DNA from 3 places in the Parasphingorhabdus sp. NYA22 genome. Region 2 is predicted to be linked to each of the others. Evidence: predicted binding sites of a transcription regulator. Region 2 holds the regulator's gene; each other region holds the start of a gene.
The links. Region 2 encodes LexA, which represses DNA repair genes until DNA is damaged. Its sites were predicted from a motif close to GTTCCNCNCTTGTTCT; they were not measured.
Positions count from the first base shown of each region.

Region 1: a site for LexA is predicted at 2,905-2,920, ahead of uvrA (excinuclease ABC subunit UvrA). Genes of this name have one in related genera too.
Region 3: a site for LexA is predicted at 3,827-3,842, ahead of ACWFTY_RS14280 (ribonucleoside-diphosphate reductase subunit alpha). Genes of this name have one in related genera too.

Region 1 is NZ_OZ333477.1:3,311,522-3,316,557, reverse strand. Features, by position in the region: gene uvrA (excinuclease ABC subunit UvrA) at 1-2,835, opposite strand, end outside; gene ACWFTY_RS15775 (hypothetical protein) at 3,027-4,415, shown strand; gene ACWFTY_RS15770 (hypothetical protein) at 4,654-5,036, opposite strand, start outside.
Region 2 is NZ_OZ333477.1:1,749,715-1,754,750, reverse strand. Features, by position in the region: gene ACWFTY_RS08470 (IS1595 family transposase) at 1-815, shown strand, start outside; gene ACWFTY_RS08465 (hypothetical protein) at 974-1,813, shown strand; gene lexA (transcriptional repressor LexA) at 1,959-2,651, shown strand; gene ACWFTY_RS08455 (ComEC/Rec2 family competence protein) at 2,645-4,861, opposite strand; gene gltX (glutamate--tRNA ligase) at 4,932-5,036, shown strand, end outside.
Region 3 is NZ_OZ333477.1:2,995,769-3,000,804, forward strand. Features, by position in the region: gene ACWFTY_RS14270 (Panacea domain-containing protein) at 1-385, opposite strand, end outside; gene ACWFTY_RS14275 (ribonucleotide-diphosphate reductase subunit beta) at 423-1,472, opposite strand; gene ACWFTY_RS14280 (ribonucleoside-diphosphate reductase subunit alpha) at 1,677-3,740, opposite strand; gene ACWFTY_RS14285 (hypothetical protein) at 4,348-4,500, shown strand; gene ACWFTY_RS14290 (DMT family transporter) at 4,826-5,036, opposite strand, start outside.

The sequences.
Region 1 (5,036 bases), 1.6 Mb from region 2:
GCCTTGTTCAACCAGCCGTTGCAGCACTTGCAGCAGCTTGCGGACATCCTCGAAGTGCAGGCCGGTGGTCGGCTCGTCGAGAATGTAAAGCGTCTGCCCGGTTGACCGTTTTGACAGTTCCTTGGCCAGCTTGACCCGCTGGGCTTCGCCGCCCGAGAGTGTCGTCGCCTGCTGGCCGACCTTCACATAGCCGAGGCCCACTTCATAGAGCATTGCCATCTTGTCGCGGATCGGCGGCACCGCCTTGAAGAAGCTCACCGCATCCTCGACCGTCATGTCGAGAATATCGGCGATCGACTTGCCTTTGAACTTCACCTCCAGCGTTTCGCGATTATAGCGTTTGCCGTGGCATTCCTCGCAGGTGACGTAAACGTCGGGCAGGAAGTGCATCTCGATCTTGATCAGCCCGTCCCCGCGGCAGACTTCGCAGCGGCCGCCCTTGACGTTGAAGCTGAACCGGCCCGGCTTGTAACCGCGAACCTGCGCCTCGGGCAGGCCGGCAAACCAGTCGCGGATATTGGTGAAGGCACCGGTATAGGTCGCCGGGTTCGAACGCGGGGTGCGGCCGATCGGTGACTGGTCGATATCAATGACTTTGTCGCAATATTGCAGGCCGGTGATCTTGTCATGCTTGCCGGCAATCACCCGCGCGCCGTTGAGCGTCCGCGCCGCTGATGCGTAGAGCGTATCGATGGTCAGCGAGCTTTTTCCCGAGCCGCTGAGACCGGTGACGCAGGTAAATGTACCAAGCGGGAAGGATACGGTGACATTTTGCAGATTGTTGGCTGTGGCGCCGTGCACGGTCAGCTTCTTGCCATTGCCCTTGCGCCTTTTCTTCGGCACTTCGATTTCGCGCGTGCCGTTGAGATAGGCGGCGGTCAGCGATTTCTTCGATTTCAATATCTGCTTGAGTGTGCCTTCGGCAACGACCTCGCCGCCATGGACGCCGGCACCCGGCCCCATGTCGACGACCCAGTCCGCGGTGCGGATCGCGTCCTCGTCATGTTCGACCACGATCACCGTGTTGCCGAGGTCGCGCAGCCGCTTGAGCGTGGTCAGCAAGCGGTCATTGTCGCGTTGGTGCAGCCCGATGCTGGGCTCGTCGAGAACATAGAGCACGCCGGATAATCCCGATCCGATCTGGCTGGCCAGACGGATGCGCTGGCTTTCGCCGCCGGACAATGTGCCGCTGGTCCGGTCGAGATTGAGATAGTCGAGCCCGACATTGTTGAGGAAGCCCAGTCGCGCGATAATTTCCTTGAGGATCGGTTCGGCAATCTGGGTCTGCGTCTTGTCCAGCTTGGCACCCAATGTCTCGAAAAATTCGAGCGCATCGCCAACGCTCCGGCGGGTGGAGATACTGATATCCTCGCCAGCGATCTTGACCGCCAGCGCTTCCGGCTTGAGCCGCGCGCCGTGACAGGTTTCGCAAGGCGCAGCTGCCTGAAACTTGGCCAGTTCTTCCTGCATCCAGGCGCTTTCGGTCTGCAACATCCGCCGTTTGAGATTGCCGACAACACCCTCGAACGGTTTCTTTACTTCGTATGATTTGCGACCATCCTGGAAGCGGAGCGTGACCGGCAGGCCTTGCGTACCGTTGAGCACGATATCCTTATGATGTTCGCTCAATTCGTTCCACGGGGTCTCGAGATCAAATTCGAACTGCCGAGCGAGACTGCCAAGCACCTGCATATAATAAGGCGAGGGCGGGTTGGATTTCGCCCAGGGCACGACTGCGCCCTTCTTGATGCTGAGCGCCGGATTGGGCACGATCAATTGGGTATCGAAATGGAGTTTCTCGCCGAGACCGTCGCACGACGGGCAGGCGCCTTGCGGGGCGTTGAACGAGAACAGCCGTGGCGCGATTTCCTCGATCGTGAAGCCGCTGACCGGGCAGGCGAAGCGCTCGGAAAAGACGATCCGGTTCGGGGGAAGGCCGGTGCCTTTCATCTTCTTGCTCGTAGGTTCCGGTTTGAAATTCGCGCTGGCTTCCGCGACGCCTGGTGCTTCGACAAGCTCAGCACGAACGGGTTGCTTTGTCGCACTGGTATCTTCAGCACCCGTTCGTGCTGAGCTTGTCGAAGCACCATTGGCGAGCGCTTCCTCGACCGTACCATCAGCCAGATCGACAAAGGCCAGTCCGTCGGCCAGCCGCAGCGCGGTCTCGAAACTGTCGGCGAGCCGCTGCTCCATGCCTTCGCGCACGACCAACCGGTCAACCACGACCTCAATGTCATGCTTGTATTTTTTGTCGAGCTTCGGCGTTTCCTCGATATCGTAAAATTCGCCGTCGACCCGGACCCGGGTGAAGCCGGCCTTCTGCCACTCGAGCAATTCCTTGCGATACTCGCCCTTGCGGCCGCGCACGACCGGGGCGAGCAGGAAGAAGCGGGTCTTTTCGGGCAAGGTCATCACCCGGTCGACCATCTGCGAAACGGTCTGCGCGGTGATCGGAAGGCCGGTCGCCGGCGAATAAGGCACGCCGGCGCGCGCCCAGAGCAGGCGCATATAATCGTATATCTCGGTCACTGTCGCGACGGTCGAGCGCGGATTGCGGCTGGTGGTCTTCTGCTCGATCGAGATCGCGGGCGAAAGCCCTTCGATATGCTCGACATCGGGCTTCTGCATCATCTCGAGAAACTGCCGCGCATAGGCGCTGAGGCTCTCGACATAGCGCCGCTGCCCCTCGGCATAGATGGTATCGAACGCAAGGCTCGATTTGCCGCTGCCGGACAGGCCGGTGATCACGATCAGCTTCTCGCGCGGAAGCTCGATATCCACGCCCTTGAGATTATGCTCGCGGGCGCCTTTTACTTTGATGTGGGTCAGACTCATGCGGGTGCTTTGCAGAAGATGCCGGAGAGAGTCCAGCGGGCCAAAAGAACAGGGTGGTCCCCGTTATATGTTCAATGTTTGTTCTGTTTTCAAGGGGGAGTTTTTTGGGGAGCGTGATGGGGGTCACGGGTGTTGGAGAGACGTGTGGGGCATTGGGTATCTCATCTTAAAGAAACTCGAGGGGCAATATCATGAAAAAGCAAATCGTATCCATGTTGTTGGTTTCCAGCTTGCTAACAGGCTGTGCATTCAACGAACAGTTGCATGGTGTAGCCGTTAATCACAATAAGCTGGTAGCTGATACAGCAAATGAAATTACGCTGCTCAATATAGTTAGAGCCAAAAATCGCCAGCCAATGCACTATACCTCCATGAAGACGTTGCGCGGGAATATGTCGGTTAGCACAACTGCTTCTTTGGGCGCTGGAATTGTGGAGCAGACAATTGGATCAACCTTCACTGATCCGGGGACGCCGTTTTCGGGAAACCTTCGTGAAACATCTCGGACAATGAATAACGGACCAGAGACTTTTTCTCCGAGTTTGGCGGCAAATATTGCAACAAATCCTAATTTTGAAATTTCGATTTACGACAACAAAGCTTTTCAAAGCGGGATCATGACACCCGTATCTCTGGGCCTTTTCAAGTATTTCTTGTCGAACGGTTGGCCGGAAGACTACTTGGCTCAGTTGTTTGTTGAGCGCATCGACTTTTATGATTTGTCTAATGGTTCCAACATTGGTGACCTTGACAATGATCCTGACCAATACGAAAAACACGAAGCCTTTTTGGCATTTCTCCAGCAGTATAATCTAGCTATTGTATCGAAAAAAATTGACCCAACTGCGCTGTTCCCACTCAGTAAATTAGAAGGTGCATTGTCATTGAAAGACATCAGTGTTTTGGATGGGAAAAACTTTGATATTGGTTCAAGCGGCGGAGTAACCAGTGTACATCGTAAAAACGGATCGCAAGATCTAATCGGTTTCGTTCCAGAGGATCAGCTGAGTTTAATAGATCGGCCTGCTTATGTGTGCCTAGATGATAAAAATCTGAATCCAGATGATGAATTCCAGAAGCAAGTAATTTCTGAAGCGAAGGCGAAATCGGCAAACGGGAAATCAAAAAAAGAGCAAATTTTTCCATCGAGATCATTCGGCTTTTCTGACGTCGACGAGAAGGCGCGGTTTGTTACAATATCGGAACTTGGTCCGATTTGCTATTTTGATCGAAAAGGAGTTTACGTTGAGGTTAGCGCGCCGATTGTGACTATTCGTTCTCCAGATGGAATTTTATACTATCTTGGAGAATATATTCGCGAACAAGAATCACGTGGATCTCACGACGAAAAGGTTATTGCCGTTTACACGGAAGGATCGAATAAGAAGCCACTTATATCGACGGTATACCGGGGGCAGCGCCATTTTATTGCCGAGGACGCGTTGCATGTACCTGGAGCAAGCAGTAAGAAACCTAAAGACCGCAGCGCCCAAACATTGGGGTTAGTGCAACAACTCATTAATTTGCATAAAAGCGCTGAAGATTTGCCAGCCGCATCTTCTGTCGTGGTTGCGCAGTAATGAAGAACCTGTCCTGAAATTGAAACGCTATCTAAGTAACCGAAGTGCGACGCTATCCTGCACTCAATGAAGAGAGGTTCAAGCTTTGATGATTGAAGTCCTCCAAAGGTCCTAACCCCCGATCTCGTTCTGCTGCAGCAAACCTAAGGGCAAAGGTCGATTATGAAATAAGCGCACGGGGTACTCAATATTGGTGAATGGTTTTAACGTGTGGAAAATCAGAAAAATTCCATCGCGTCTAACCACCCCTAACCCGCCCAAAAACCTCCCGATAGCGCTCAAAAAACCCCACCATCTCGGGTGACCGCTTGCTCTTCATGTCGCAGAAGAACTTGCGGTTCCAGCCCTTGGCAGTCCCCAGATGGATCATCGCGTAGACGTAGGTGAGTAAGCCGCTGGAGAAGGCAAACGCCGCGTTCATGCCCGCCGCTGCCCAGACGATTGCCGCTACCAAAGGATAGGCCAGCACCGGAAAGCTGATCGCCTTGCGGTAATTGAAGATCTCCTTGCTCTCTCGTGTCGGCAGACCGAATTTCCCGACCAGCGTCGAGGTGAAGGGCAGGCGGTTGTGGATGATGGCTGCCGGTATCTTGACCCACCATGGCATGGGCGCGAGCAATA
Region 2 (5,036 bases):
TTGATGTTCGTTTTGGACAGGGCTACGAATGCCCAAAGTGCGAAAAGGCTTCAAACTGGTATAGGATCAAAGCAGAGCGCGCTTATTCTTGCCAGTGGTGCGGCCACCACCTGCACCCGACTGTTGGCACTCCCTTTGAAAAGAGCCGGACGCCTTTGCAGCTTTGGTTCTATGCGATCTATCTGTTCACCACCACCCGCCACGGCGTTGCAGCCAAGGAATTGGAGCGCCAGCTAGGCGTCACTTACAAGACTGCATGGCGCATGGCTGGCCTTATCCGTGAACATATGGCCGATGTAGACGGCGAAACCCCCCTAGGCGGCTTTATGAAAATCGTTGAGGTTGACGAAACCTATATCGGCGGTGTCAATCATGGTGGCGGACCGGGCAACAAAGACGGCAAGACAGCGATCATGGGTATGTTGCAGCGTAACGGCGAAGTCATGACGGTTGTTATCCCTAATCGCCGCAAATCGACGCTACAGGGCCATATCGTTGCCAACGTGCTGGCACATACCGAGATCCACACAGATGATTTCATGAGCTATGCTGGTCTGGACGGAACGGGTCACAAATATTGGCACAAGACAGTCAATCACAGCGAGAAGCAGTGGGTTAGCCCTACCGGCACGACCACCAACGGGATTGAAGGTTTCTGGTCACAGTTGAAGCGCGGTATCTTTGGCACTCACATTCACGTTTCGCCGCAACACCTTTGGAAATATGCAAAGGAAGCGGAATATCGCTTCAATCGCCGTCACCGTCCCGAGACGATGTTTTCGGAACTGGTTTCGACTTACCAACCATTGACCTAAGCGTTGCCGCAATGGCGGCTTCGTCGCCGTCATGGTCGGCTTCGTGTTCCTTGATGAACTCTTTGAGTTTGCCCTTTTGTCGGGCTTCTTTAAGTGTGGTCATATCGCGTTCTACCATGTTGATGGACTCTTCTGCAAATTGATGTTTTAACTCGGTTGTGAAGAAAGACCCAGAATTTTCAAAATCCAAATTAGGATTGGCTATTATAGCCTTTTTTGGCATCGCTATAGGTGCTTGGTTGTGGATATCTTCCCAAAACCTAGAGGCCGCTATAGACCATCAAGCAGCCGAAAATGCCCATGATTACACACAATCCCCCTACATAGGCGTGGAAGACGAATGCCCCATGATCTCGTCTGCGGAGATCGATAAGTGCATATTTGAGAAACAAGAACGAGCCCGCGAAGGACGTCGCAAAGAATACGATCTTCAGGCACAGCAAAAAGCCGCTTTGTGGAGCCGCACTACTGGACGAGCTACTATAATAGCTATGGCCGTAGGATTCTTTGGTATTGGTCTGGTTTTTTACACTTTTTGGGAAGCTAGGCGCGCGGCTAATGCTGGCTTTGAAGCCAATAGAATTGCTCAGAATGCGCAAAGACCATGGTTGATAGTCAACGCCATTAAAATGAATGAAGATGGCAGTATTAGCGTGTGCTTCAAGAACATTGGGAAAACTCCAGCCACTAACTTTTTGAAAGATGGAGACTCCGTTGCTATGCCACCAGTTTTTTATGCAAGTCCAATTCCTGAACTGGATGACACGAATGGCACTACGGTTTTCCCAGGCCAAACCGAGTTTATGAAGATTAATAACGCAGGCTCTGACTTGCCAGTTGGGTACGAGTTGTACGTTAGGATTTTCGGTAGCTACCAGTTGCCGTCCGGAGATATTGATCGAATTACAGAGGGTTATGCACTTACCACTACTAAAGGTGCTCGGAAGGTAACTGGCAGGGACTTCATCCCCTTGGAAGATCGTAAAAAAGCAGAGTAAAGCCAGCTTAATCACCGCCCATCTCCCCGCTTAAGGAGGGGTCGCTCGGTGTTACGTATGCAAGAGGGATAATCACTTCCCGCTTGACTTAACCTGTTTTGTTTCATAATTGTTCTTTATTCGTTCCCTGAACAGGATTTTGGACATGCTCACGCAAAAGCAACATGAATTGCTCTGTTTCATTGATGACAGGCTGAAGGATAGCGGCGTTTCTCCCTCGTTCGAGGAAATGAAGGAAGCGCTCGGGCTCAAGTCCAAGTCGGGCATTCACCGGCTGATCAGTGCGCTCGAGGAGCGGCACTTCATTCGCCGCCTGCCCAACCGGGCGCGCGCGCTGGAAGTGTTGAAGCTGCCGGAAGGCGGCGTGCACGAAGCGGAGCCCTCCAATGTTGTCTCGCTGCACCCGGAAACACCGGTGCGCGAAGTCATTTCCAATCCTGCTCCGGCTGCCAATAATGATGTGCTGGAAATTCCGTTGCACGGCCGGATCGCCGCTGGCGCTCCGATCGAGGCGATGGAAGGCCAGTCGGCGCTCAGCGTCCCGGCCGCCCTGCTCGGCCCCGGCGAACATTTTGCGCTGGAAGTGTCAGGCGATTCGATGATCGACGCAGGCATTCTCGACGGCGATTACGCGCTGATCCAGAAAACCGAAGTCGCGCGCGATGGCGAGATTGTCGTGGCCTTGATCCACGACGAAGAAGCGACGCTGAAATATCTGCGCAAGGAGGGTCGAAGCATCCGCCTCGACCCCGCCAACGCCGCCTATGAGCCGCAGATTTATGGCGAAGGCGAAGTGCGCATTCAGGGCAAGATGGCCGGATTGCTGCGCCGCTACTGATCCCGCTTGCCGCTGTCATCGCCTCCGGTCGCAGCGGCGCGATAGCGGGTCCATATATGCCTGCCGGTCCAGCCTAGCGCGGCAGATATGTGCTGGTTTTCCAGATTGATGGTCATGCCGCCAACCTGTGACAGCAGGCTGCGGTCGGCCTTTAACCAGCGCGGCGCACAGCTTTGCGGCAGCCGTCTTTCGCTGACCACAATATCCGCGCGGCGGCAGGCGGCCGACAATGCCAGGGACGGAATATAGTGAGCGCTGCGGGTCGCCAATATCTGCCAGTCCCGCTCGCCCGCACGGATCGTGACCAGACAGCTGTCGGCGTTGCAATCGGCATTCGGCCAGTCTTCGAGCGCCTGCGATTTCCCCTCCACGCCGGCATTTTCACGGATCATGTCGCGAATAAAGTCTCCGCCGCTGGTACGGAGCATCGCCAGCTCTCCCTGATCGTTGCGGATACCGACATGGCGGCCGTCACCGGTGATATAGATATCCGGTGCGCGGTTTGTGATGATGAGCAATGCCCCGATAACTGCCGGGATCACACCCCAATAGCGCCAGCGCTCTCGCCACAGACAGAGCCAGAGGCCGCCGAGCAGCACCAGTCCGAAGGCGATCACGTTCATGGTCGGCAACATCGTCACCGCTCCGGGCCGGCTTGAGACAAAATGGGCCAATGCGATCAGGCTGCCCAGTGCCTGTTCGCAGAGCCACCAGACCGGCGCGCCCAGTCCGACGCTATCCAGCACCAGGGCCAGCGCCTCCAATGGCATGATCACGAAGGTCGTCAGCGGGATGGCGATGATATTGGCCAGCGCGCCGTAAAGCCCTGCCTTGTGAAAATGGTAGAGCGCGATCGGCATCAGCGCGATTTCGACCACCAGACCGGTCAGGAACAGCGCAAAGATAAACCGTCCGGCGCGGCGCAGCAGGCTCTCCTCGCGCAGCATGAACATAGTCTTGATCCGCGGATGCTCGTGCAGCGCGATGATCGCGGTAACCGCCGCAAAGCTCAGCTGGAAGCTCGGCCCGACCAGCGATTCGGGCCAGAATATCAAGACAAACAGCGCCCCGGCTGCGACCATCCGCAAGGTGATCGCGCTGCGCCCCATCATCAGCGCGACCAGTACCAGCAAGGCGGCGACGCAGGCCCGGATCGTCGGCACCTGCGCCCCGGTCATCAGCGTATAGGCAACCGCCGCCAGCGCAGCACAACCAGCTGCCACTACCGGCAATCGAAAGCGCAACGCTAGCGGTGGCGACAAGGCGAGAAGCTTGAGCACCAGCAGATAGATAGCGCCGACGACGGCGGTCACGTGCAGGCCGCTAATCGACAGCAAATGCGCCAGTCCGCTGCGCCGCATCGCTTCGGCATCGGCTTCGTCAATCGCACCACGATCGCCGGTGGCCAGGGTCGCACCGATCGCCCCGGCAGCACCCGCCATTTGCGACTGGACATGGGCCGACAGCTGCTGCCGATATCGGGACAGCGCGAAAATCGGATCGGCAGGACGCAATATCCGGACATCTCCCAGCGCTTGCCCCGTAGCGCCCAGCCCCTGAAACCAGGCCCGTTCCGAAAAATCATAGGCGCCCGGCAGCGCCGGCATCGCCGGTGGCATCAAACGCGCGCGCAACTGGATCAGCGCGCCGTCCTGCAAACCGGGACCGGCCCGATCAAGCGGCACATTGACCCGAACCCGTGGCGGCAGCTCAGGATTATCGCCGGTGCTCAGCGTCAGACGAACCATATCGCGGGCCAGGACCGGCTCGACCCGCTCGATTTCGGCATTGAAAATGGTGACAAGCGGCCGCTCCAGTACTGGCGCGGCAACGCTCCACGACCGAAACCAGATCAGCGCGCAGCCGATGGCGGCCAGCAGCGTGAACCAGAACAAAGCCTTGCCGGCTCTTGTGTCTCTTCCGGCCACCACGGCCAGCAGGGCAATGCCGCCGCACAGGCTGATGAAGGCCAGCCACCAGGCGGGATTGGCCAGATTGAACCAGGACGCAATGCCGCAGCCCAGCGCCACCGGCACCCATAAGGGAAGCTTGTCCCGCTCCTTCTCGAGCTGCGTTTCAATCAATTTGGAGAGTTGCGCGCCCTGCCATAAATCAGACAATTGTCGGGGATGAAACAGCGTGCTAAGGGCGGTGCCAGTCGAACCGGAACCGGTGCCTGTGGTGCCATTCGGGCTCAATCCATCCCGCATTTCAAATACCTATCACAGGGACCTTGCAAGCGTGAATTCAAATGATGCTGAACAGCCGAAAGAGACAAATATGGTCGTAACCCGCTTTGCCCCCTCCCCGACCGGGTTCCTGCATATCGGCGGTGCCCGTACCGCCATGTTCAACTGGCTGTTCGCCCGCCATCACGGCGGAAAA
Region 3 (5,036 bases), 1.2 Mb from region 2:
TGGATATATACTTTCTTTCCTCACTCCCAAAATGGGCCTTGGCAATCATCACTTCGCCTGTGTGTGGGTCCACTTTGTTCGCACGCGATTTTATCGGCTTATCATCCCATACTTTAAATTCGTGGTACAACTCTCGAAAGACCGGACCGTGTTTCCATGCTTCAATTTTTGCCCCAACCAACGGCTGTTTCTGTTCCATTAAATAATCGCAATGCAAAAAATAGACGATCTTATTCAATGCCATGTTAGAAACAGGAACGTCTTTGGCGTTAGCTACATCAAGAACAAAATTTGCTATCGCCCGGACATCTAGCATCGCATTTTCCGTTCGGATTGCGGATAGGGCATCCACACGTTCTTTCGAAATATTAACAAAATTTTCCACACTTTTTCATACACGATGTTCTTGCTTTGTACAACCCCTACTCCGCAGCAACCCCTGCTTCCGCAAACATATCCGGACCATCATCGACAGCCTCGTCCTCGTTCGCGACCTTGCCCTTGCGCTGGTCGAAGCTCGACCAGACGTCATTCCACTCGCCCTTGGTCGCGCCTTTTGAATATTCGGTGGCGCGGGCTTCGAAGAAATTGGCGTGCTCGATGCCGTTGAGCATCGGGGCGAGCCATGGCAGCGGGTGGTCTTCGACCATGTAGATCGGCTGGAAGCCGAGCTGGCCGAGGCGCCAGTCGGCGATATAGCGGATGTAGCGCTTGATTTCCTTGGCGGTCATGCCGGTGACCGGGCCGTCGCTGAACGCGAGGTCGATGAAGGCATCTTCCAGCCGCACGGTTTTCTGGCAGCAGTCGATAATATCTTCCTTGACCGACTTGGTCAGGCAGTCGCGTTCCTGCACGAAGGTGTGAAACATCTTGATGATGCCTTCGCAGTGGAGCGTTTCATCGCGGATCGACCAGGTGACGATCTGGCCCATGCCCTTCATCTTGTTGAAGCGCGGGAAGTTCATCAGCATGGCGAAGCTGGCGAACAGCTGCAGACCTTCGGTGAAGCCGCCGAACATCGCCAGCGTCTTGGCGATATCCTCGTCATTGTCGACGCCGAATGTGCCCATATAGTCGTGCTTGTCCTTCATCGCTTCATATTCGAGGAACATCGAATATTCGCTTTCCGGCATGCCGATCGTGTCGAGCAGATGCGAGTAGGCGGCGATATGGACAGTTTCCATGTTGCTGAACGAGGTCAGCATCATCTTGATTTCGGTCGGCTTGAACACCCGGCCATATTTGTCGTGATAGCAATCCTGCACCTCGACATCGGCCTGGGTAAAGAAACGGAAAATCTGGGTCAGCAGATTGCGTTCGTGATCGGTGAGCTTCTGCGCCCAGTCACGGCAATCCTCTCCGAGCGGCACTTCTTCCGGCATCCAGTGAATCTGCTGCTGCCGTTTCCAGAACTCGTAGGCCCATGGATATTCGAAGGGCTTGTAGGTTTTGCGTGCTTCCAGAAGTGACATGGTTACTCAATCTCCGCTTTATACTCGTCGTCATCCCAGCGTAGGCCGGGACCTGTTCCGATATTATTTTCGCACACCTTGGTCCGGGTTTGGCCCCAGCTTTCGCTGGGGTGACGGCTTTGGTGCGCTGCGCTCTTTTCCTTTTAAAAAACGGCCCCCTCCCGAAAGGAGCAAAGGGAGGGGGCAGTAGGCAAACTGCCTAATTTACTGACAGGCCAGACATTCGTCATAATCCGTCGTGCCGGCGGTGGTCATCAGCTCGACCTTTTTCGGATCGAGCGTATTGTCGGCTTCGACGCCGCCGCCCGTTGCCGGCTCGCTCATCATCGTCTCGCCACCGGCAAAACCGGCGCGCTGGATCGATTTCGAACGCAGATAATAAAGCGACTTGATACCAAGTTCCCACGCGCGGAAGTGCAGCATCAGCAGGTCCCACTTGTCGACATCGGCCGGGATGAACAGGTTCAGCGACTGTGCCTGGTCGATATAGGGCGTGCGGTCGGCGGCGAGTTCGAGCAGCCAGCGCTGGTCGATCTCGAAGCTGGTCTTGTACGTGTCCTTTTCCTCCGGGCTGAGGAAGTCGAGATGCTGGACGCTGCCACCCTTTTCGAGGATCGTGTTCCAGACATTGTTGCTGTCCTTGCTCTTCTCCTGCAGCAATTTCAGCAGATGCGGGTTCTTCACGATGAAGCTGCCCGAGAGCGTCTTGTGGGTGTAGATATTCGCCGGGATCGGCTCGATGCAGGCAGAGGCGCCGCCGCAGATGATGCTGATCGACGCGGTTGGCGCGATCGCCATCTTGCAGGAGAAGCGCTCCATCACGCCCTGATCGGCCGCATCGGGGCAAGGGCCGCGTTCCTTGGCCAGCATCATGCTGGCTTCGGATGCCTTGGCCGAAACATGCTTGAAGATCTTGAAGTTCCACGACTTTGCCAGCGCGCTTTCGAAGCCCAGGCCGCGTGCCTGAAGGAAGCTGTGGAAGCCCATCACGCCGAGACCGACGCTGCGTTCGCGCATCGCGCTATATTTCGCCCGCGCCATTTCTTCCGGCGCGCGGTCGATATAATCCTGCAGGACATTGTCGAGGAAGCGCATGACGTCCTCGATAAAGCCCTTCTCGACCGACCATTCATCCCATTTCTCGAGATTGAGCGAGGACAGGCAGCATACCGCCGTCCGGTCTTCACCGAGATGATCGCGGCCTGTGGGCAGTGTGATCTCGGAGCAGAGATTGGAGGTGGAAACCTTGAGTCCCAGATCGCGGTGATGCTTCGGCATCATCCGGTTCACCGTGTCGCTGAAGATGATATAGGGCTCGCCGGTGGCCAGCCGTGTCTCGACCAGCTTCTGGAACAGGCTGCGCGCGTCAACGGTGCCGCGAACCGAACCGTCTTTCGGCGATTTGAGATCGAATTCCTTGCCGTCGCGAACCGCTTCCATAAACTCGTCGGTCAGCAATACGCCATGATGCAGGTTCAGGGCTTTCCGGTTAAAGTCGCCGGAAGGCTTTCTGATTTCAAGAAATTCTTCGATTTCCGGATGGTTGACGTCAAGATAGCAAGCCGCCGAACCGCGGCGCAAAGAGCCCTGCGAAATTGCCAGGGTCAGGCTGTCCATCACGCGGACGAACGGAATGATGCCGGAGGTCTTGCCGTTCAGGCCGACCGGCTCGCCGATACCGCGAACCGCGCCCCAATAGGTGCCGATGCCGCCGCCGCGCGAAGCGAGCCAGACATTTTCGTTCCAGGTGTTGACGATGCCGCCGAGGCTATCGTCGACACTGTTGAGATAGCAACTGATCGGCAGGCCGCGTCCGGTGCCGCCATTGGACAATACGGGCGTTGCCGGCATGAACCAGAGTTTGGAAATCGCGTCATAAAGCCGCTGGGCATGCGCTTCATCGTCCGCATAAGCGTCGGCAACGCGGGCGAACAGATCCTGATAGGATTCGCCCGGCAACAGATAGCGGTCGTTGAGTGTTTCCTTGCCAAAGTCGGTCAGCAGAGCATCGCGGCTTTCGTCCTGCGTGATCTTGAAGCGGCGCTTTTCAACACTGTGGCTGTCGCGCTCGGCCTTCAATTCCTTCTCGTCATTGGCTTTGGTCGCAGCCGCTTCTGCAGCAGCCTTCTTGCTGACTTCAGGTTCGCTGGTCGGCCCCGTGTTTTCGGTCTTGCTTTCTGGCTTGTCCAATACTTCCGCGCCCATTTCACTCTCACTCACATCTGTTCCCGACACATTCTCGTTGTCGCGGTTGTCTCTAAAATCCATCAAAGCCCCCTCAAATCACTCTACTAAATCAACGATCGAGGCGGCATATTCGGCCGATCGACCACCAGGATCATATCCGGGCGTTTGTTCCTGTCTTGTTCGACTCATGCCGAAGCATTCACTCTAACAGTATTCACGCCCCGGCGGGCATTTTTTTCTTACCCAAATCCGGTATTTCTCACTGTACATTTGGCACAAAGGGAGGGCCCCACCGAGTCGGTGTTAAAGACGGCTAATACTATCAGTTGGTGTGCCCCCTAGGCCGAACCACAACCTATAGTGGCTGAATCGAAATTTTATGCAAGGGGGTAAATGACAAATTAACGACTCCGTTCGTCGTATAAATGAATCGCTTCGTCGAGCGGCGATTCATGCTGCGATGCAGCGACGCGTGGACCTTCTAAGCCTAGCGCGTTGTGCAAGAGCAGATGCCTATATTTACAAAAATATCTGTCCACAGATCATCCACAAGGGGTGATGGCAGAATTGTGACACCATATCTGGTAGATCATATGTCCGGCTCGCATCTTGCCGACCGGTAATTTTCACGTTTCGTCATTAACCATAATGGCGACAATGAAGGAACAATCAGATTTGGAGCATAAACATGATTCATGAGCAGGAAAACGAACCGAAATCCGCCAAGACCAAAATGAAATATGAAAAGCCGGTCTTGATTGAACTTGATTTGGCGAAAGAATCGAATTCAAAATCGCTTCCCTCCCCCTTTGAATCCACGGTTCTCTTTAATCCGAGCTAATCGGACCGACTATTGATAAACTGTAGCCGTGCCGGCAGAATTTCCGCCCCGGGATGCAACGCTCAACCTTAGAGGGGGGGGGCTATTCCGCATTAATTTTGGCAGTGAGTCTGCTTGCAAGCCGATCCACCATGCATTTCGAAATGCTTCTGTCTATGCCGAGCGCTTCGCTTACAGTATCCTTGGGCTGACATTGCTGGCAATGGCGCTACCAGAATTAATCCGCCCTTTTTCAAGCCCACACCGATAACCTACGCCGAGCGCTTATAGTCCGGTCTGAAATAAATTCTGATGAGGAATGGCTCGCGCAGTTCTGCCACAACCTCTATCGCTGCTCGCGATCGACGAGCAGCGCGGTGGCAGGCTTGCGCCGAAGCGCGACAATCAGCACGCCGCCAATCGCCAGCGCTGCGCCCACTCCCATACGCAAATCGAAAGCATCATTCGTGATCAAGACCCCCAAGGCGATCGTCGCCAGCGGCGTTATAAGCGTAAGCGGAGCAAGAAGATTGGCCTCATAGCTTCGAATAAGGTGA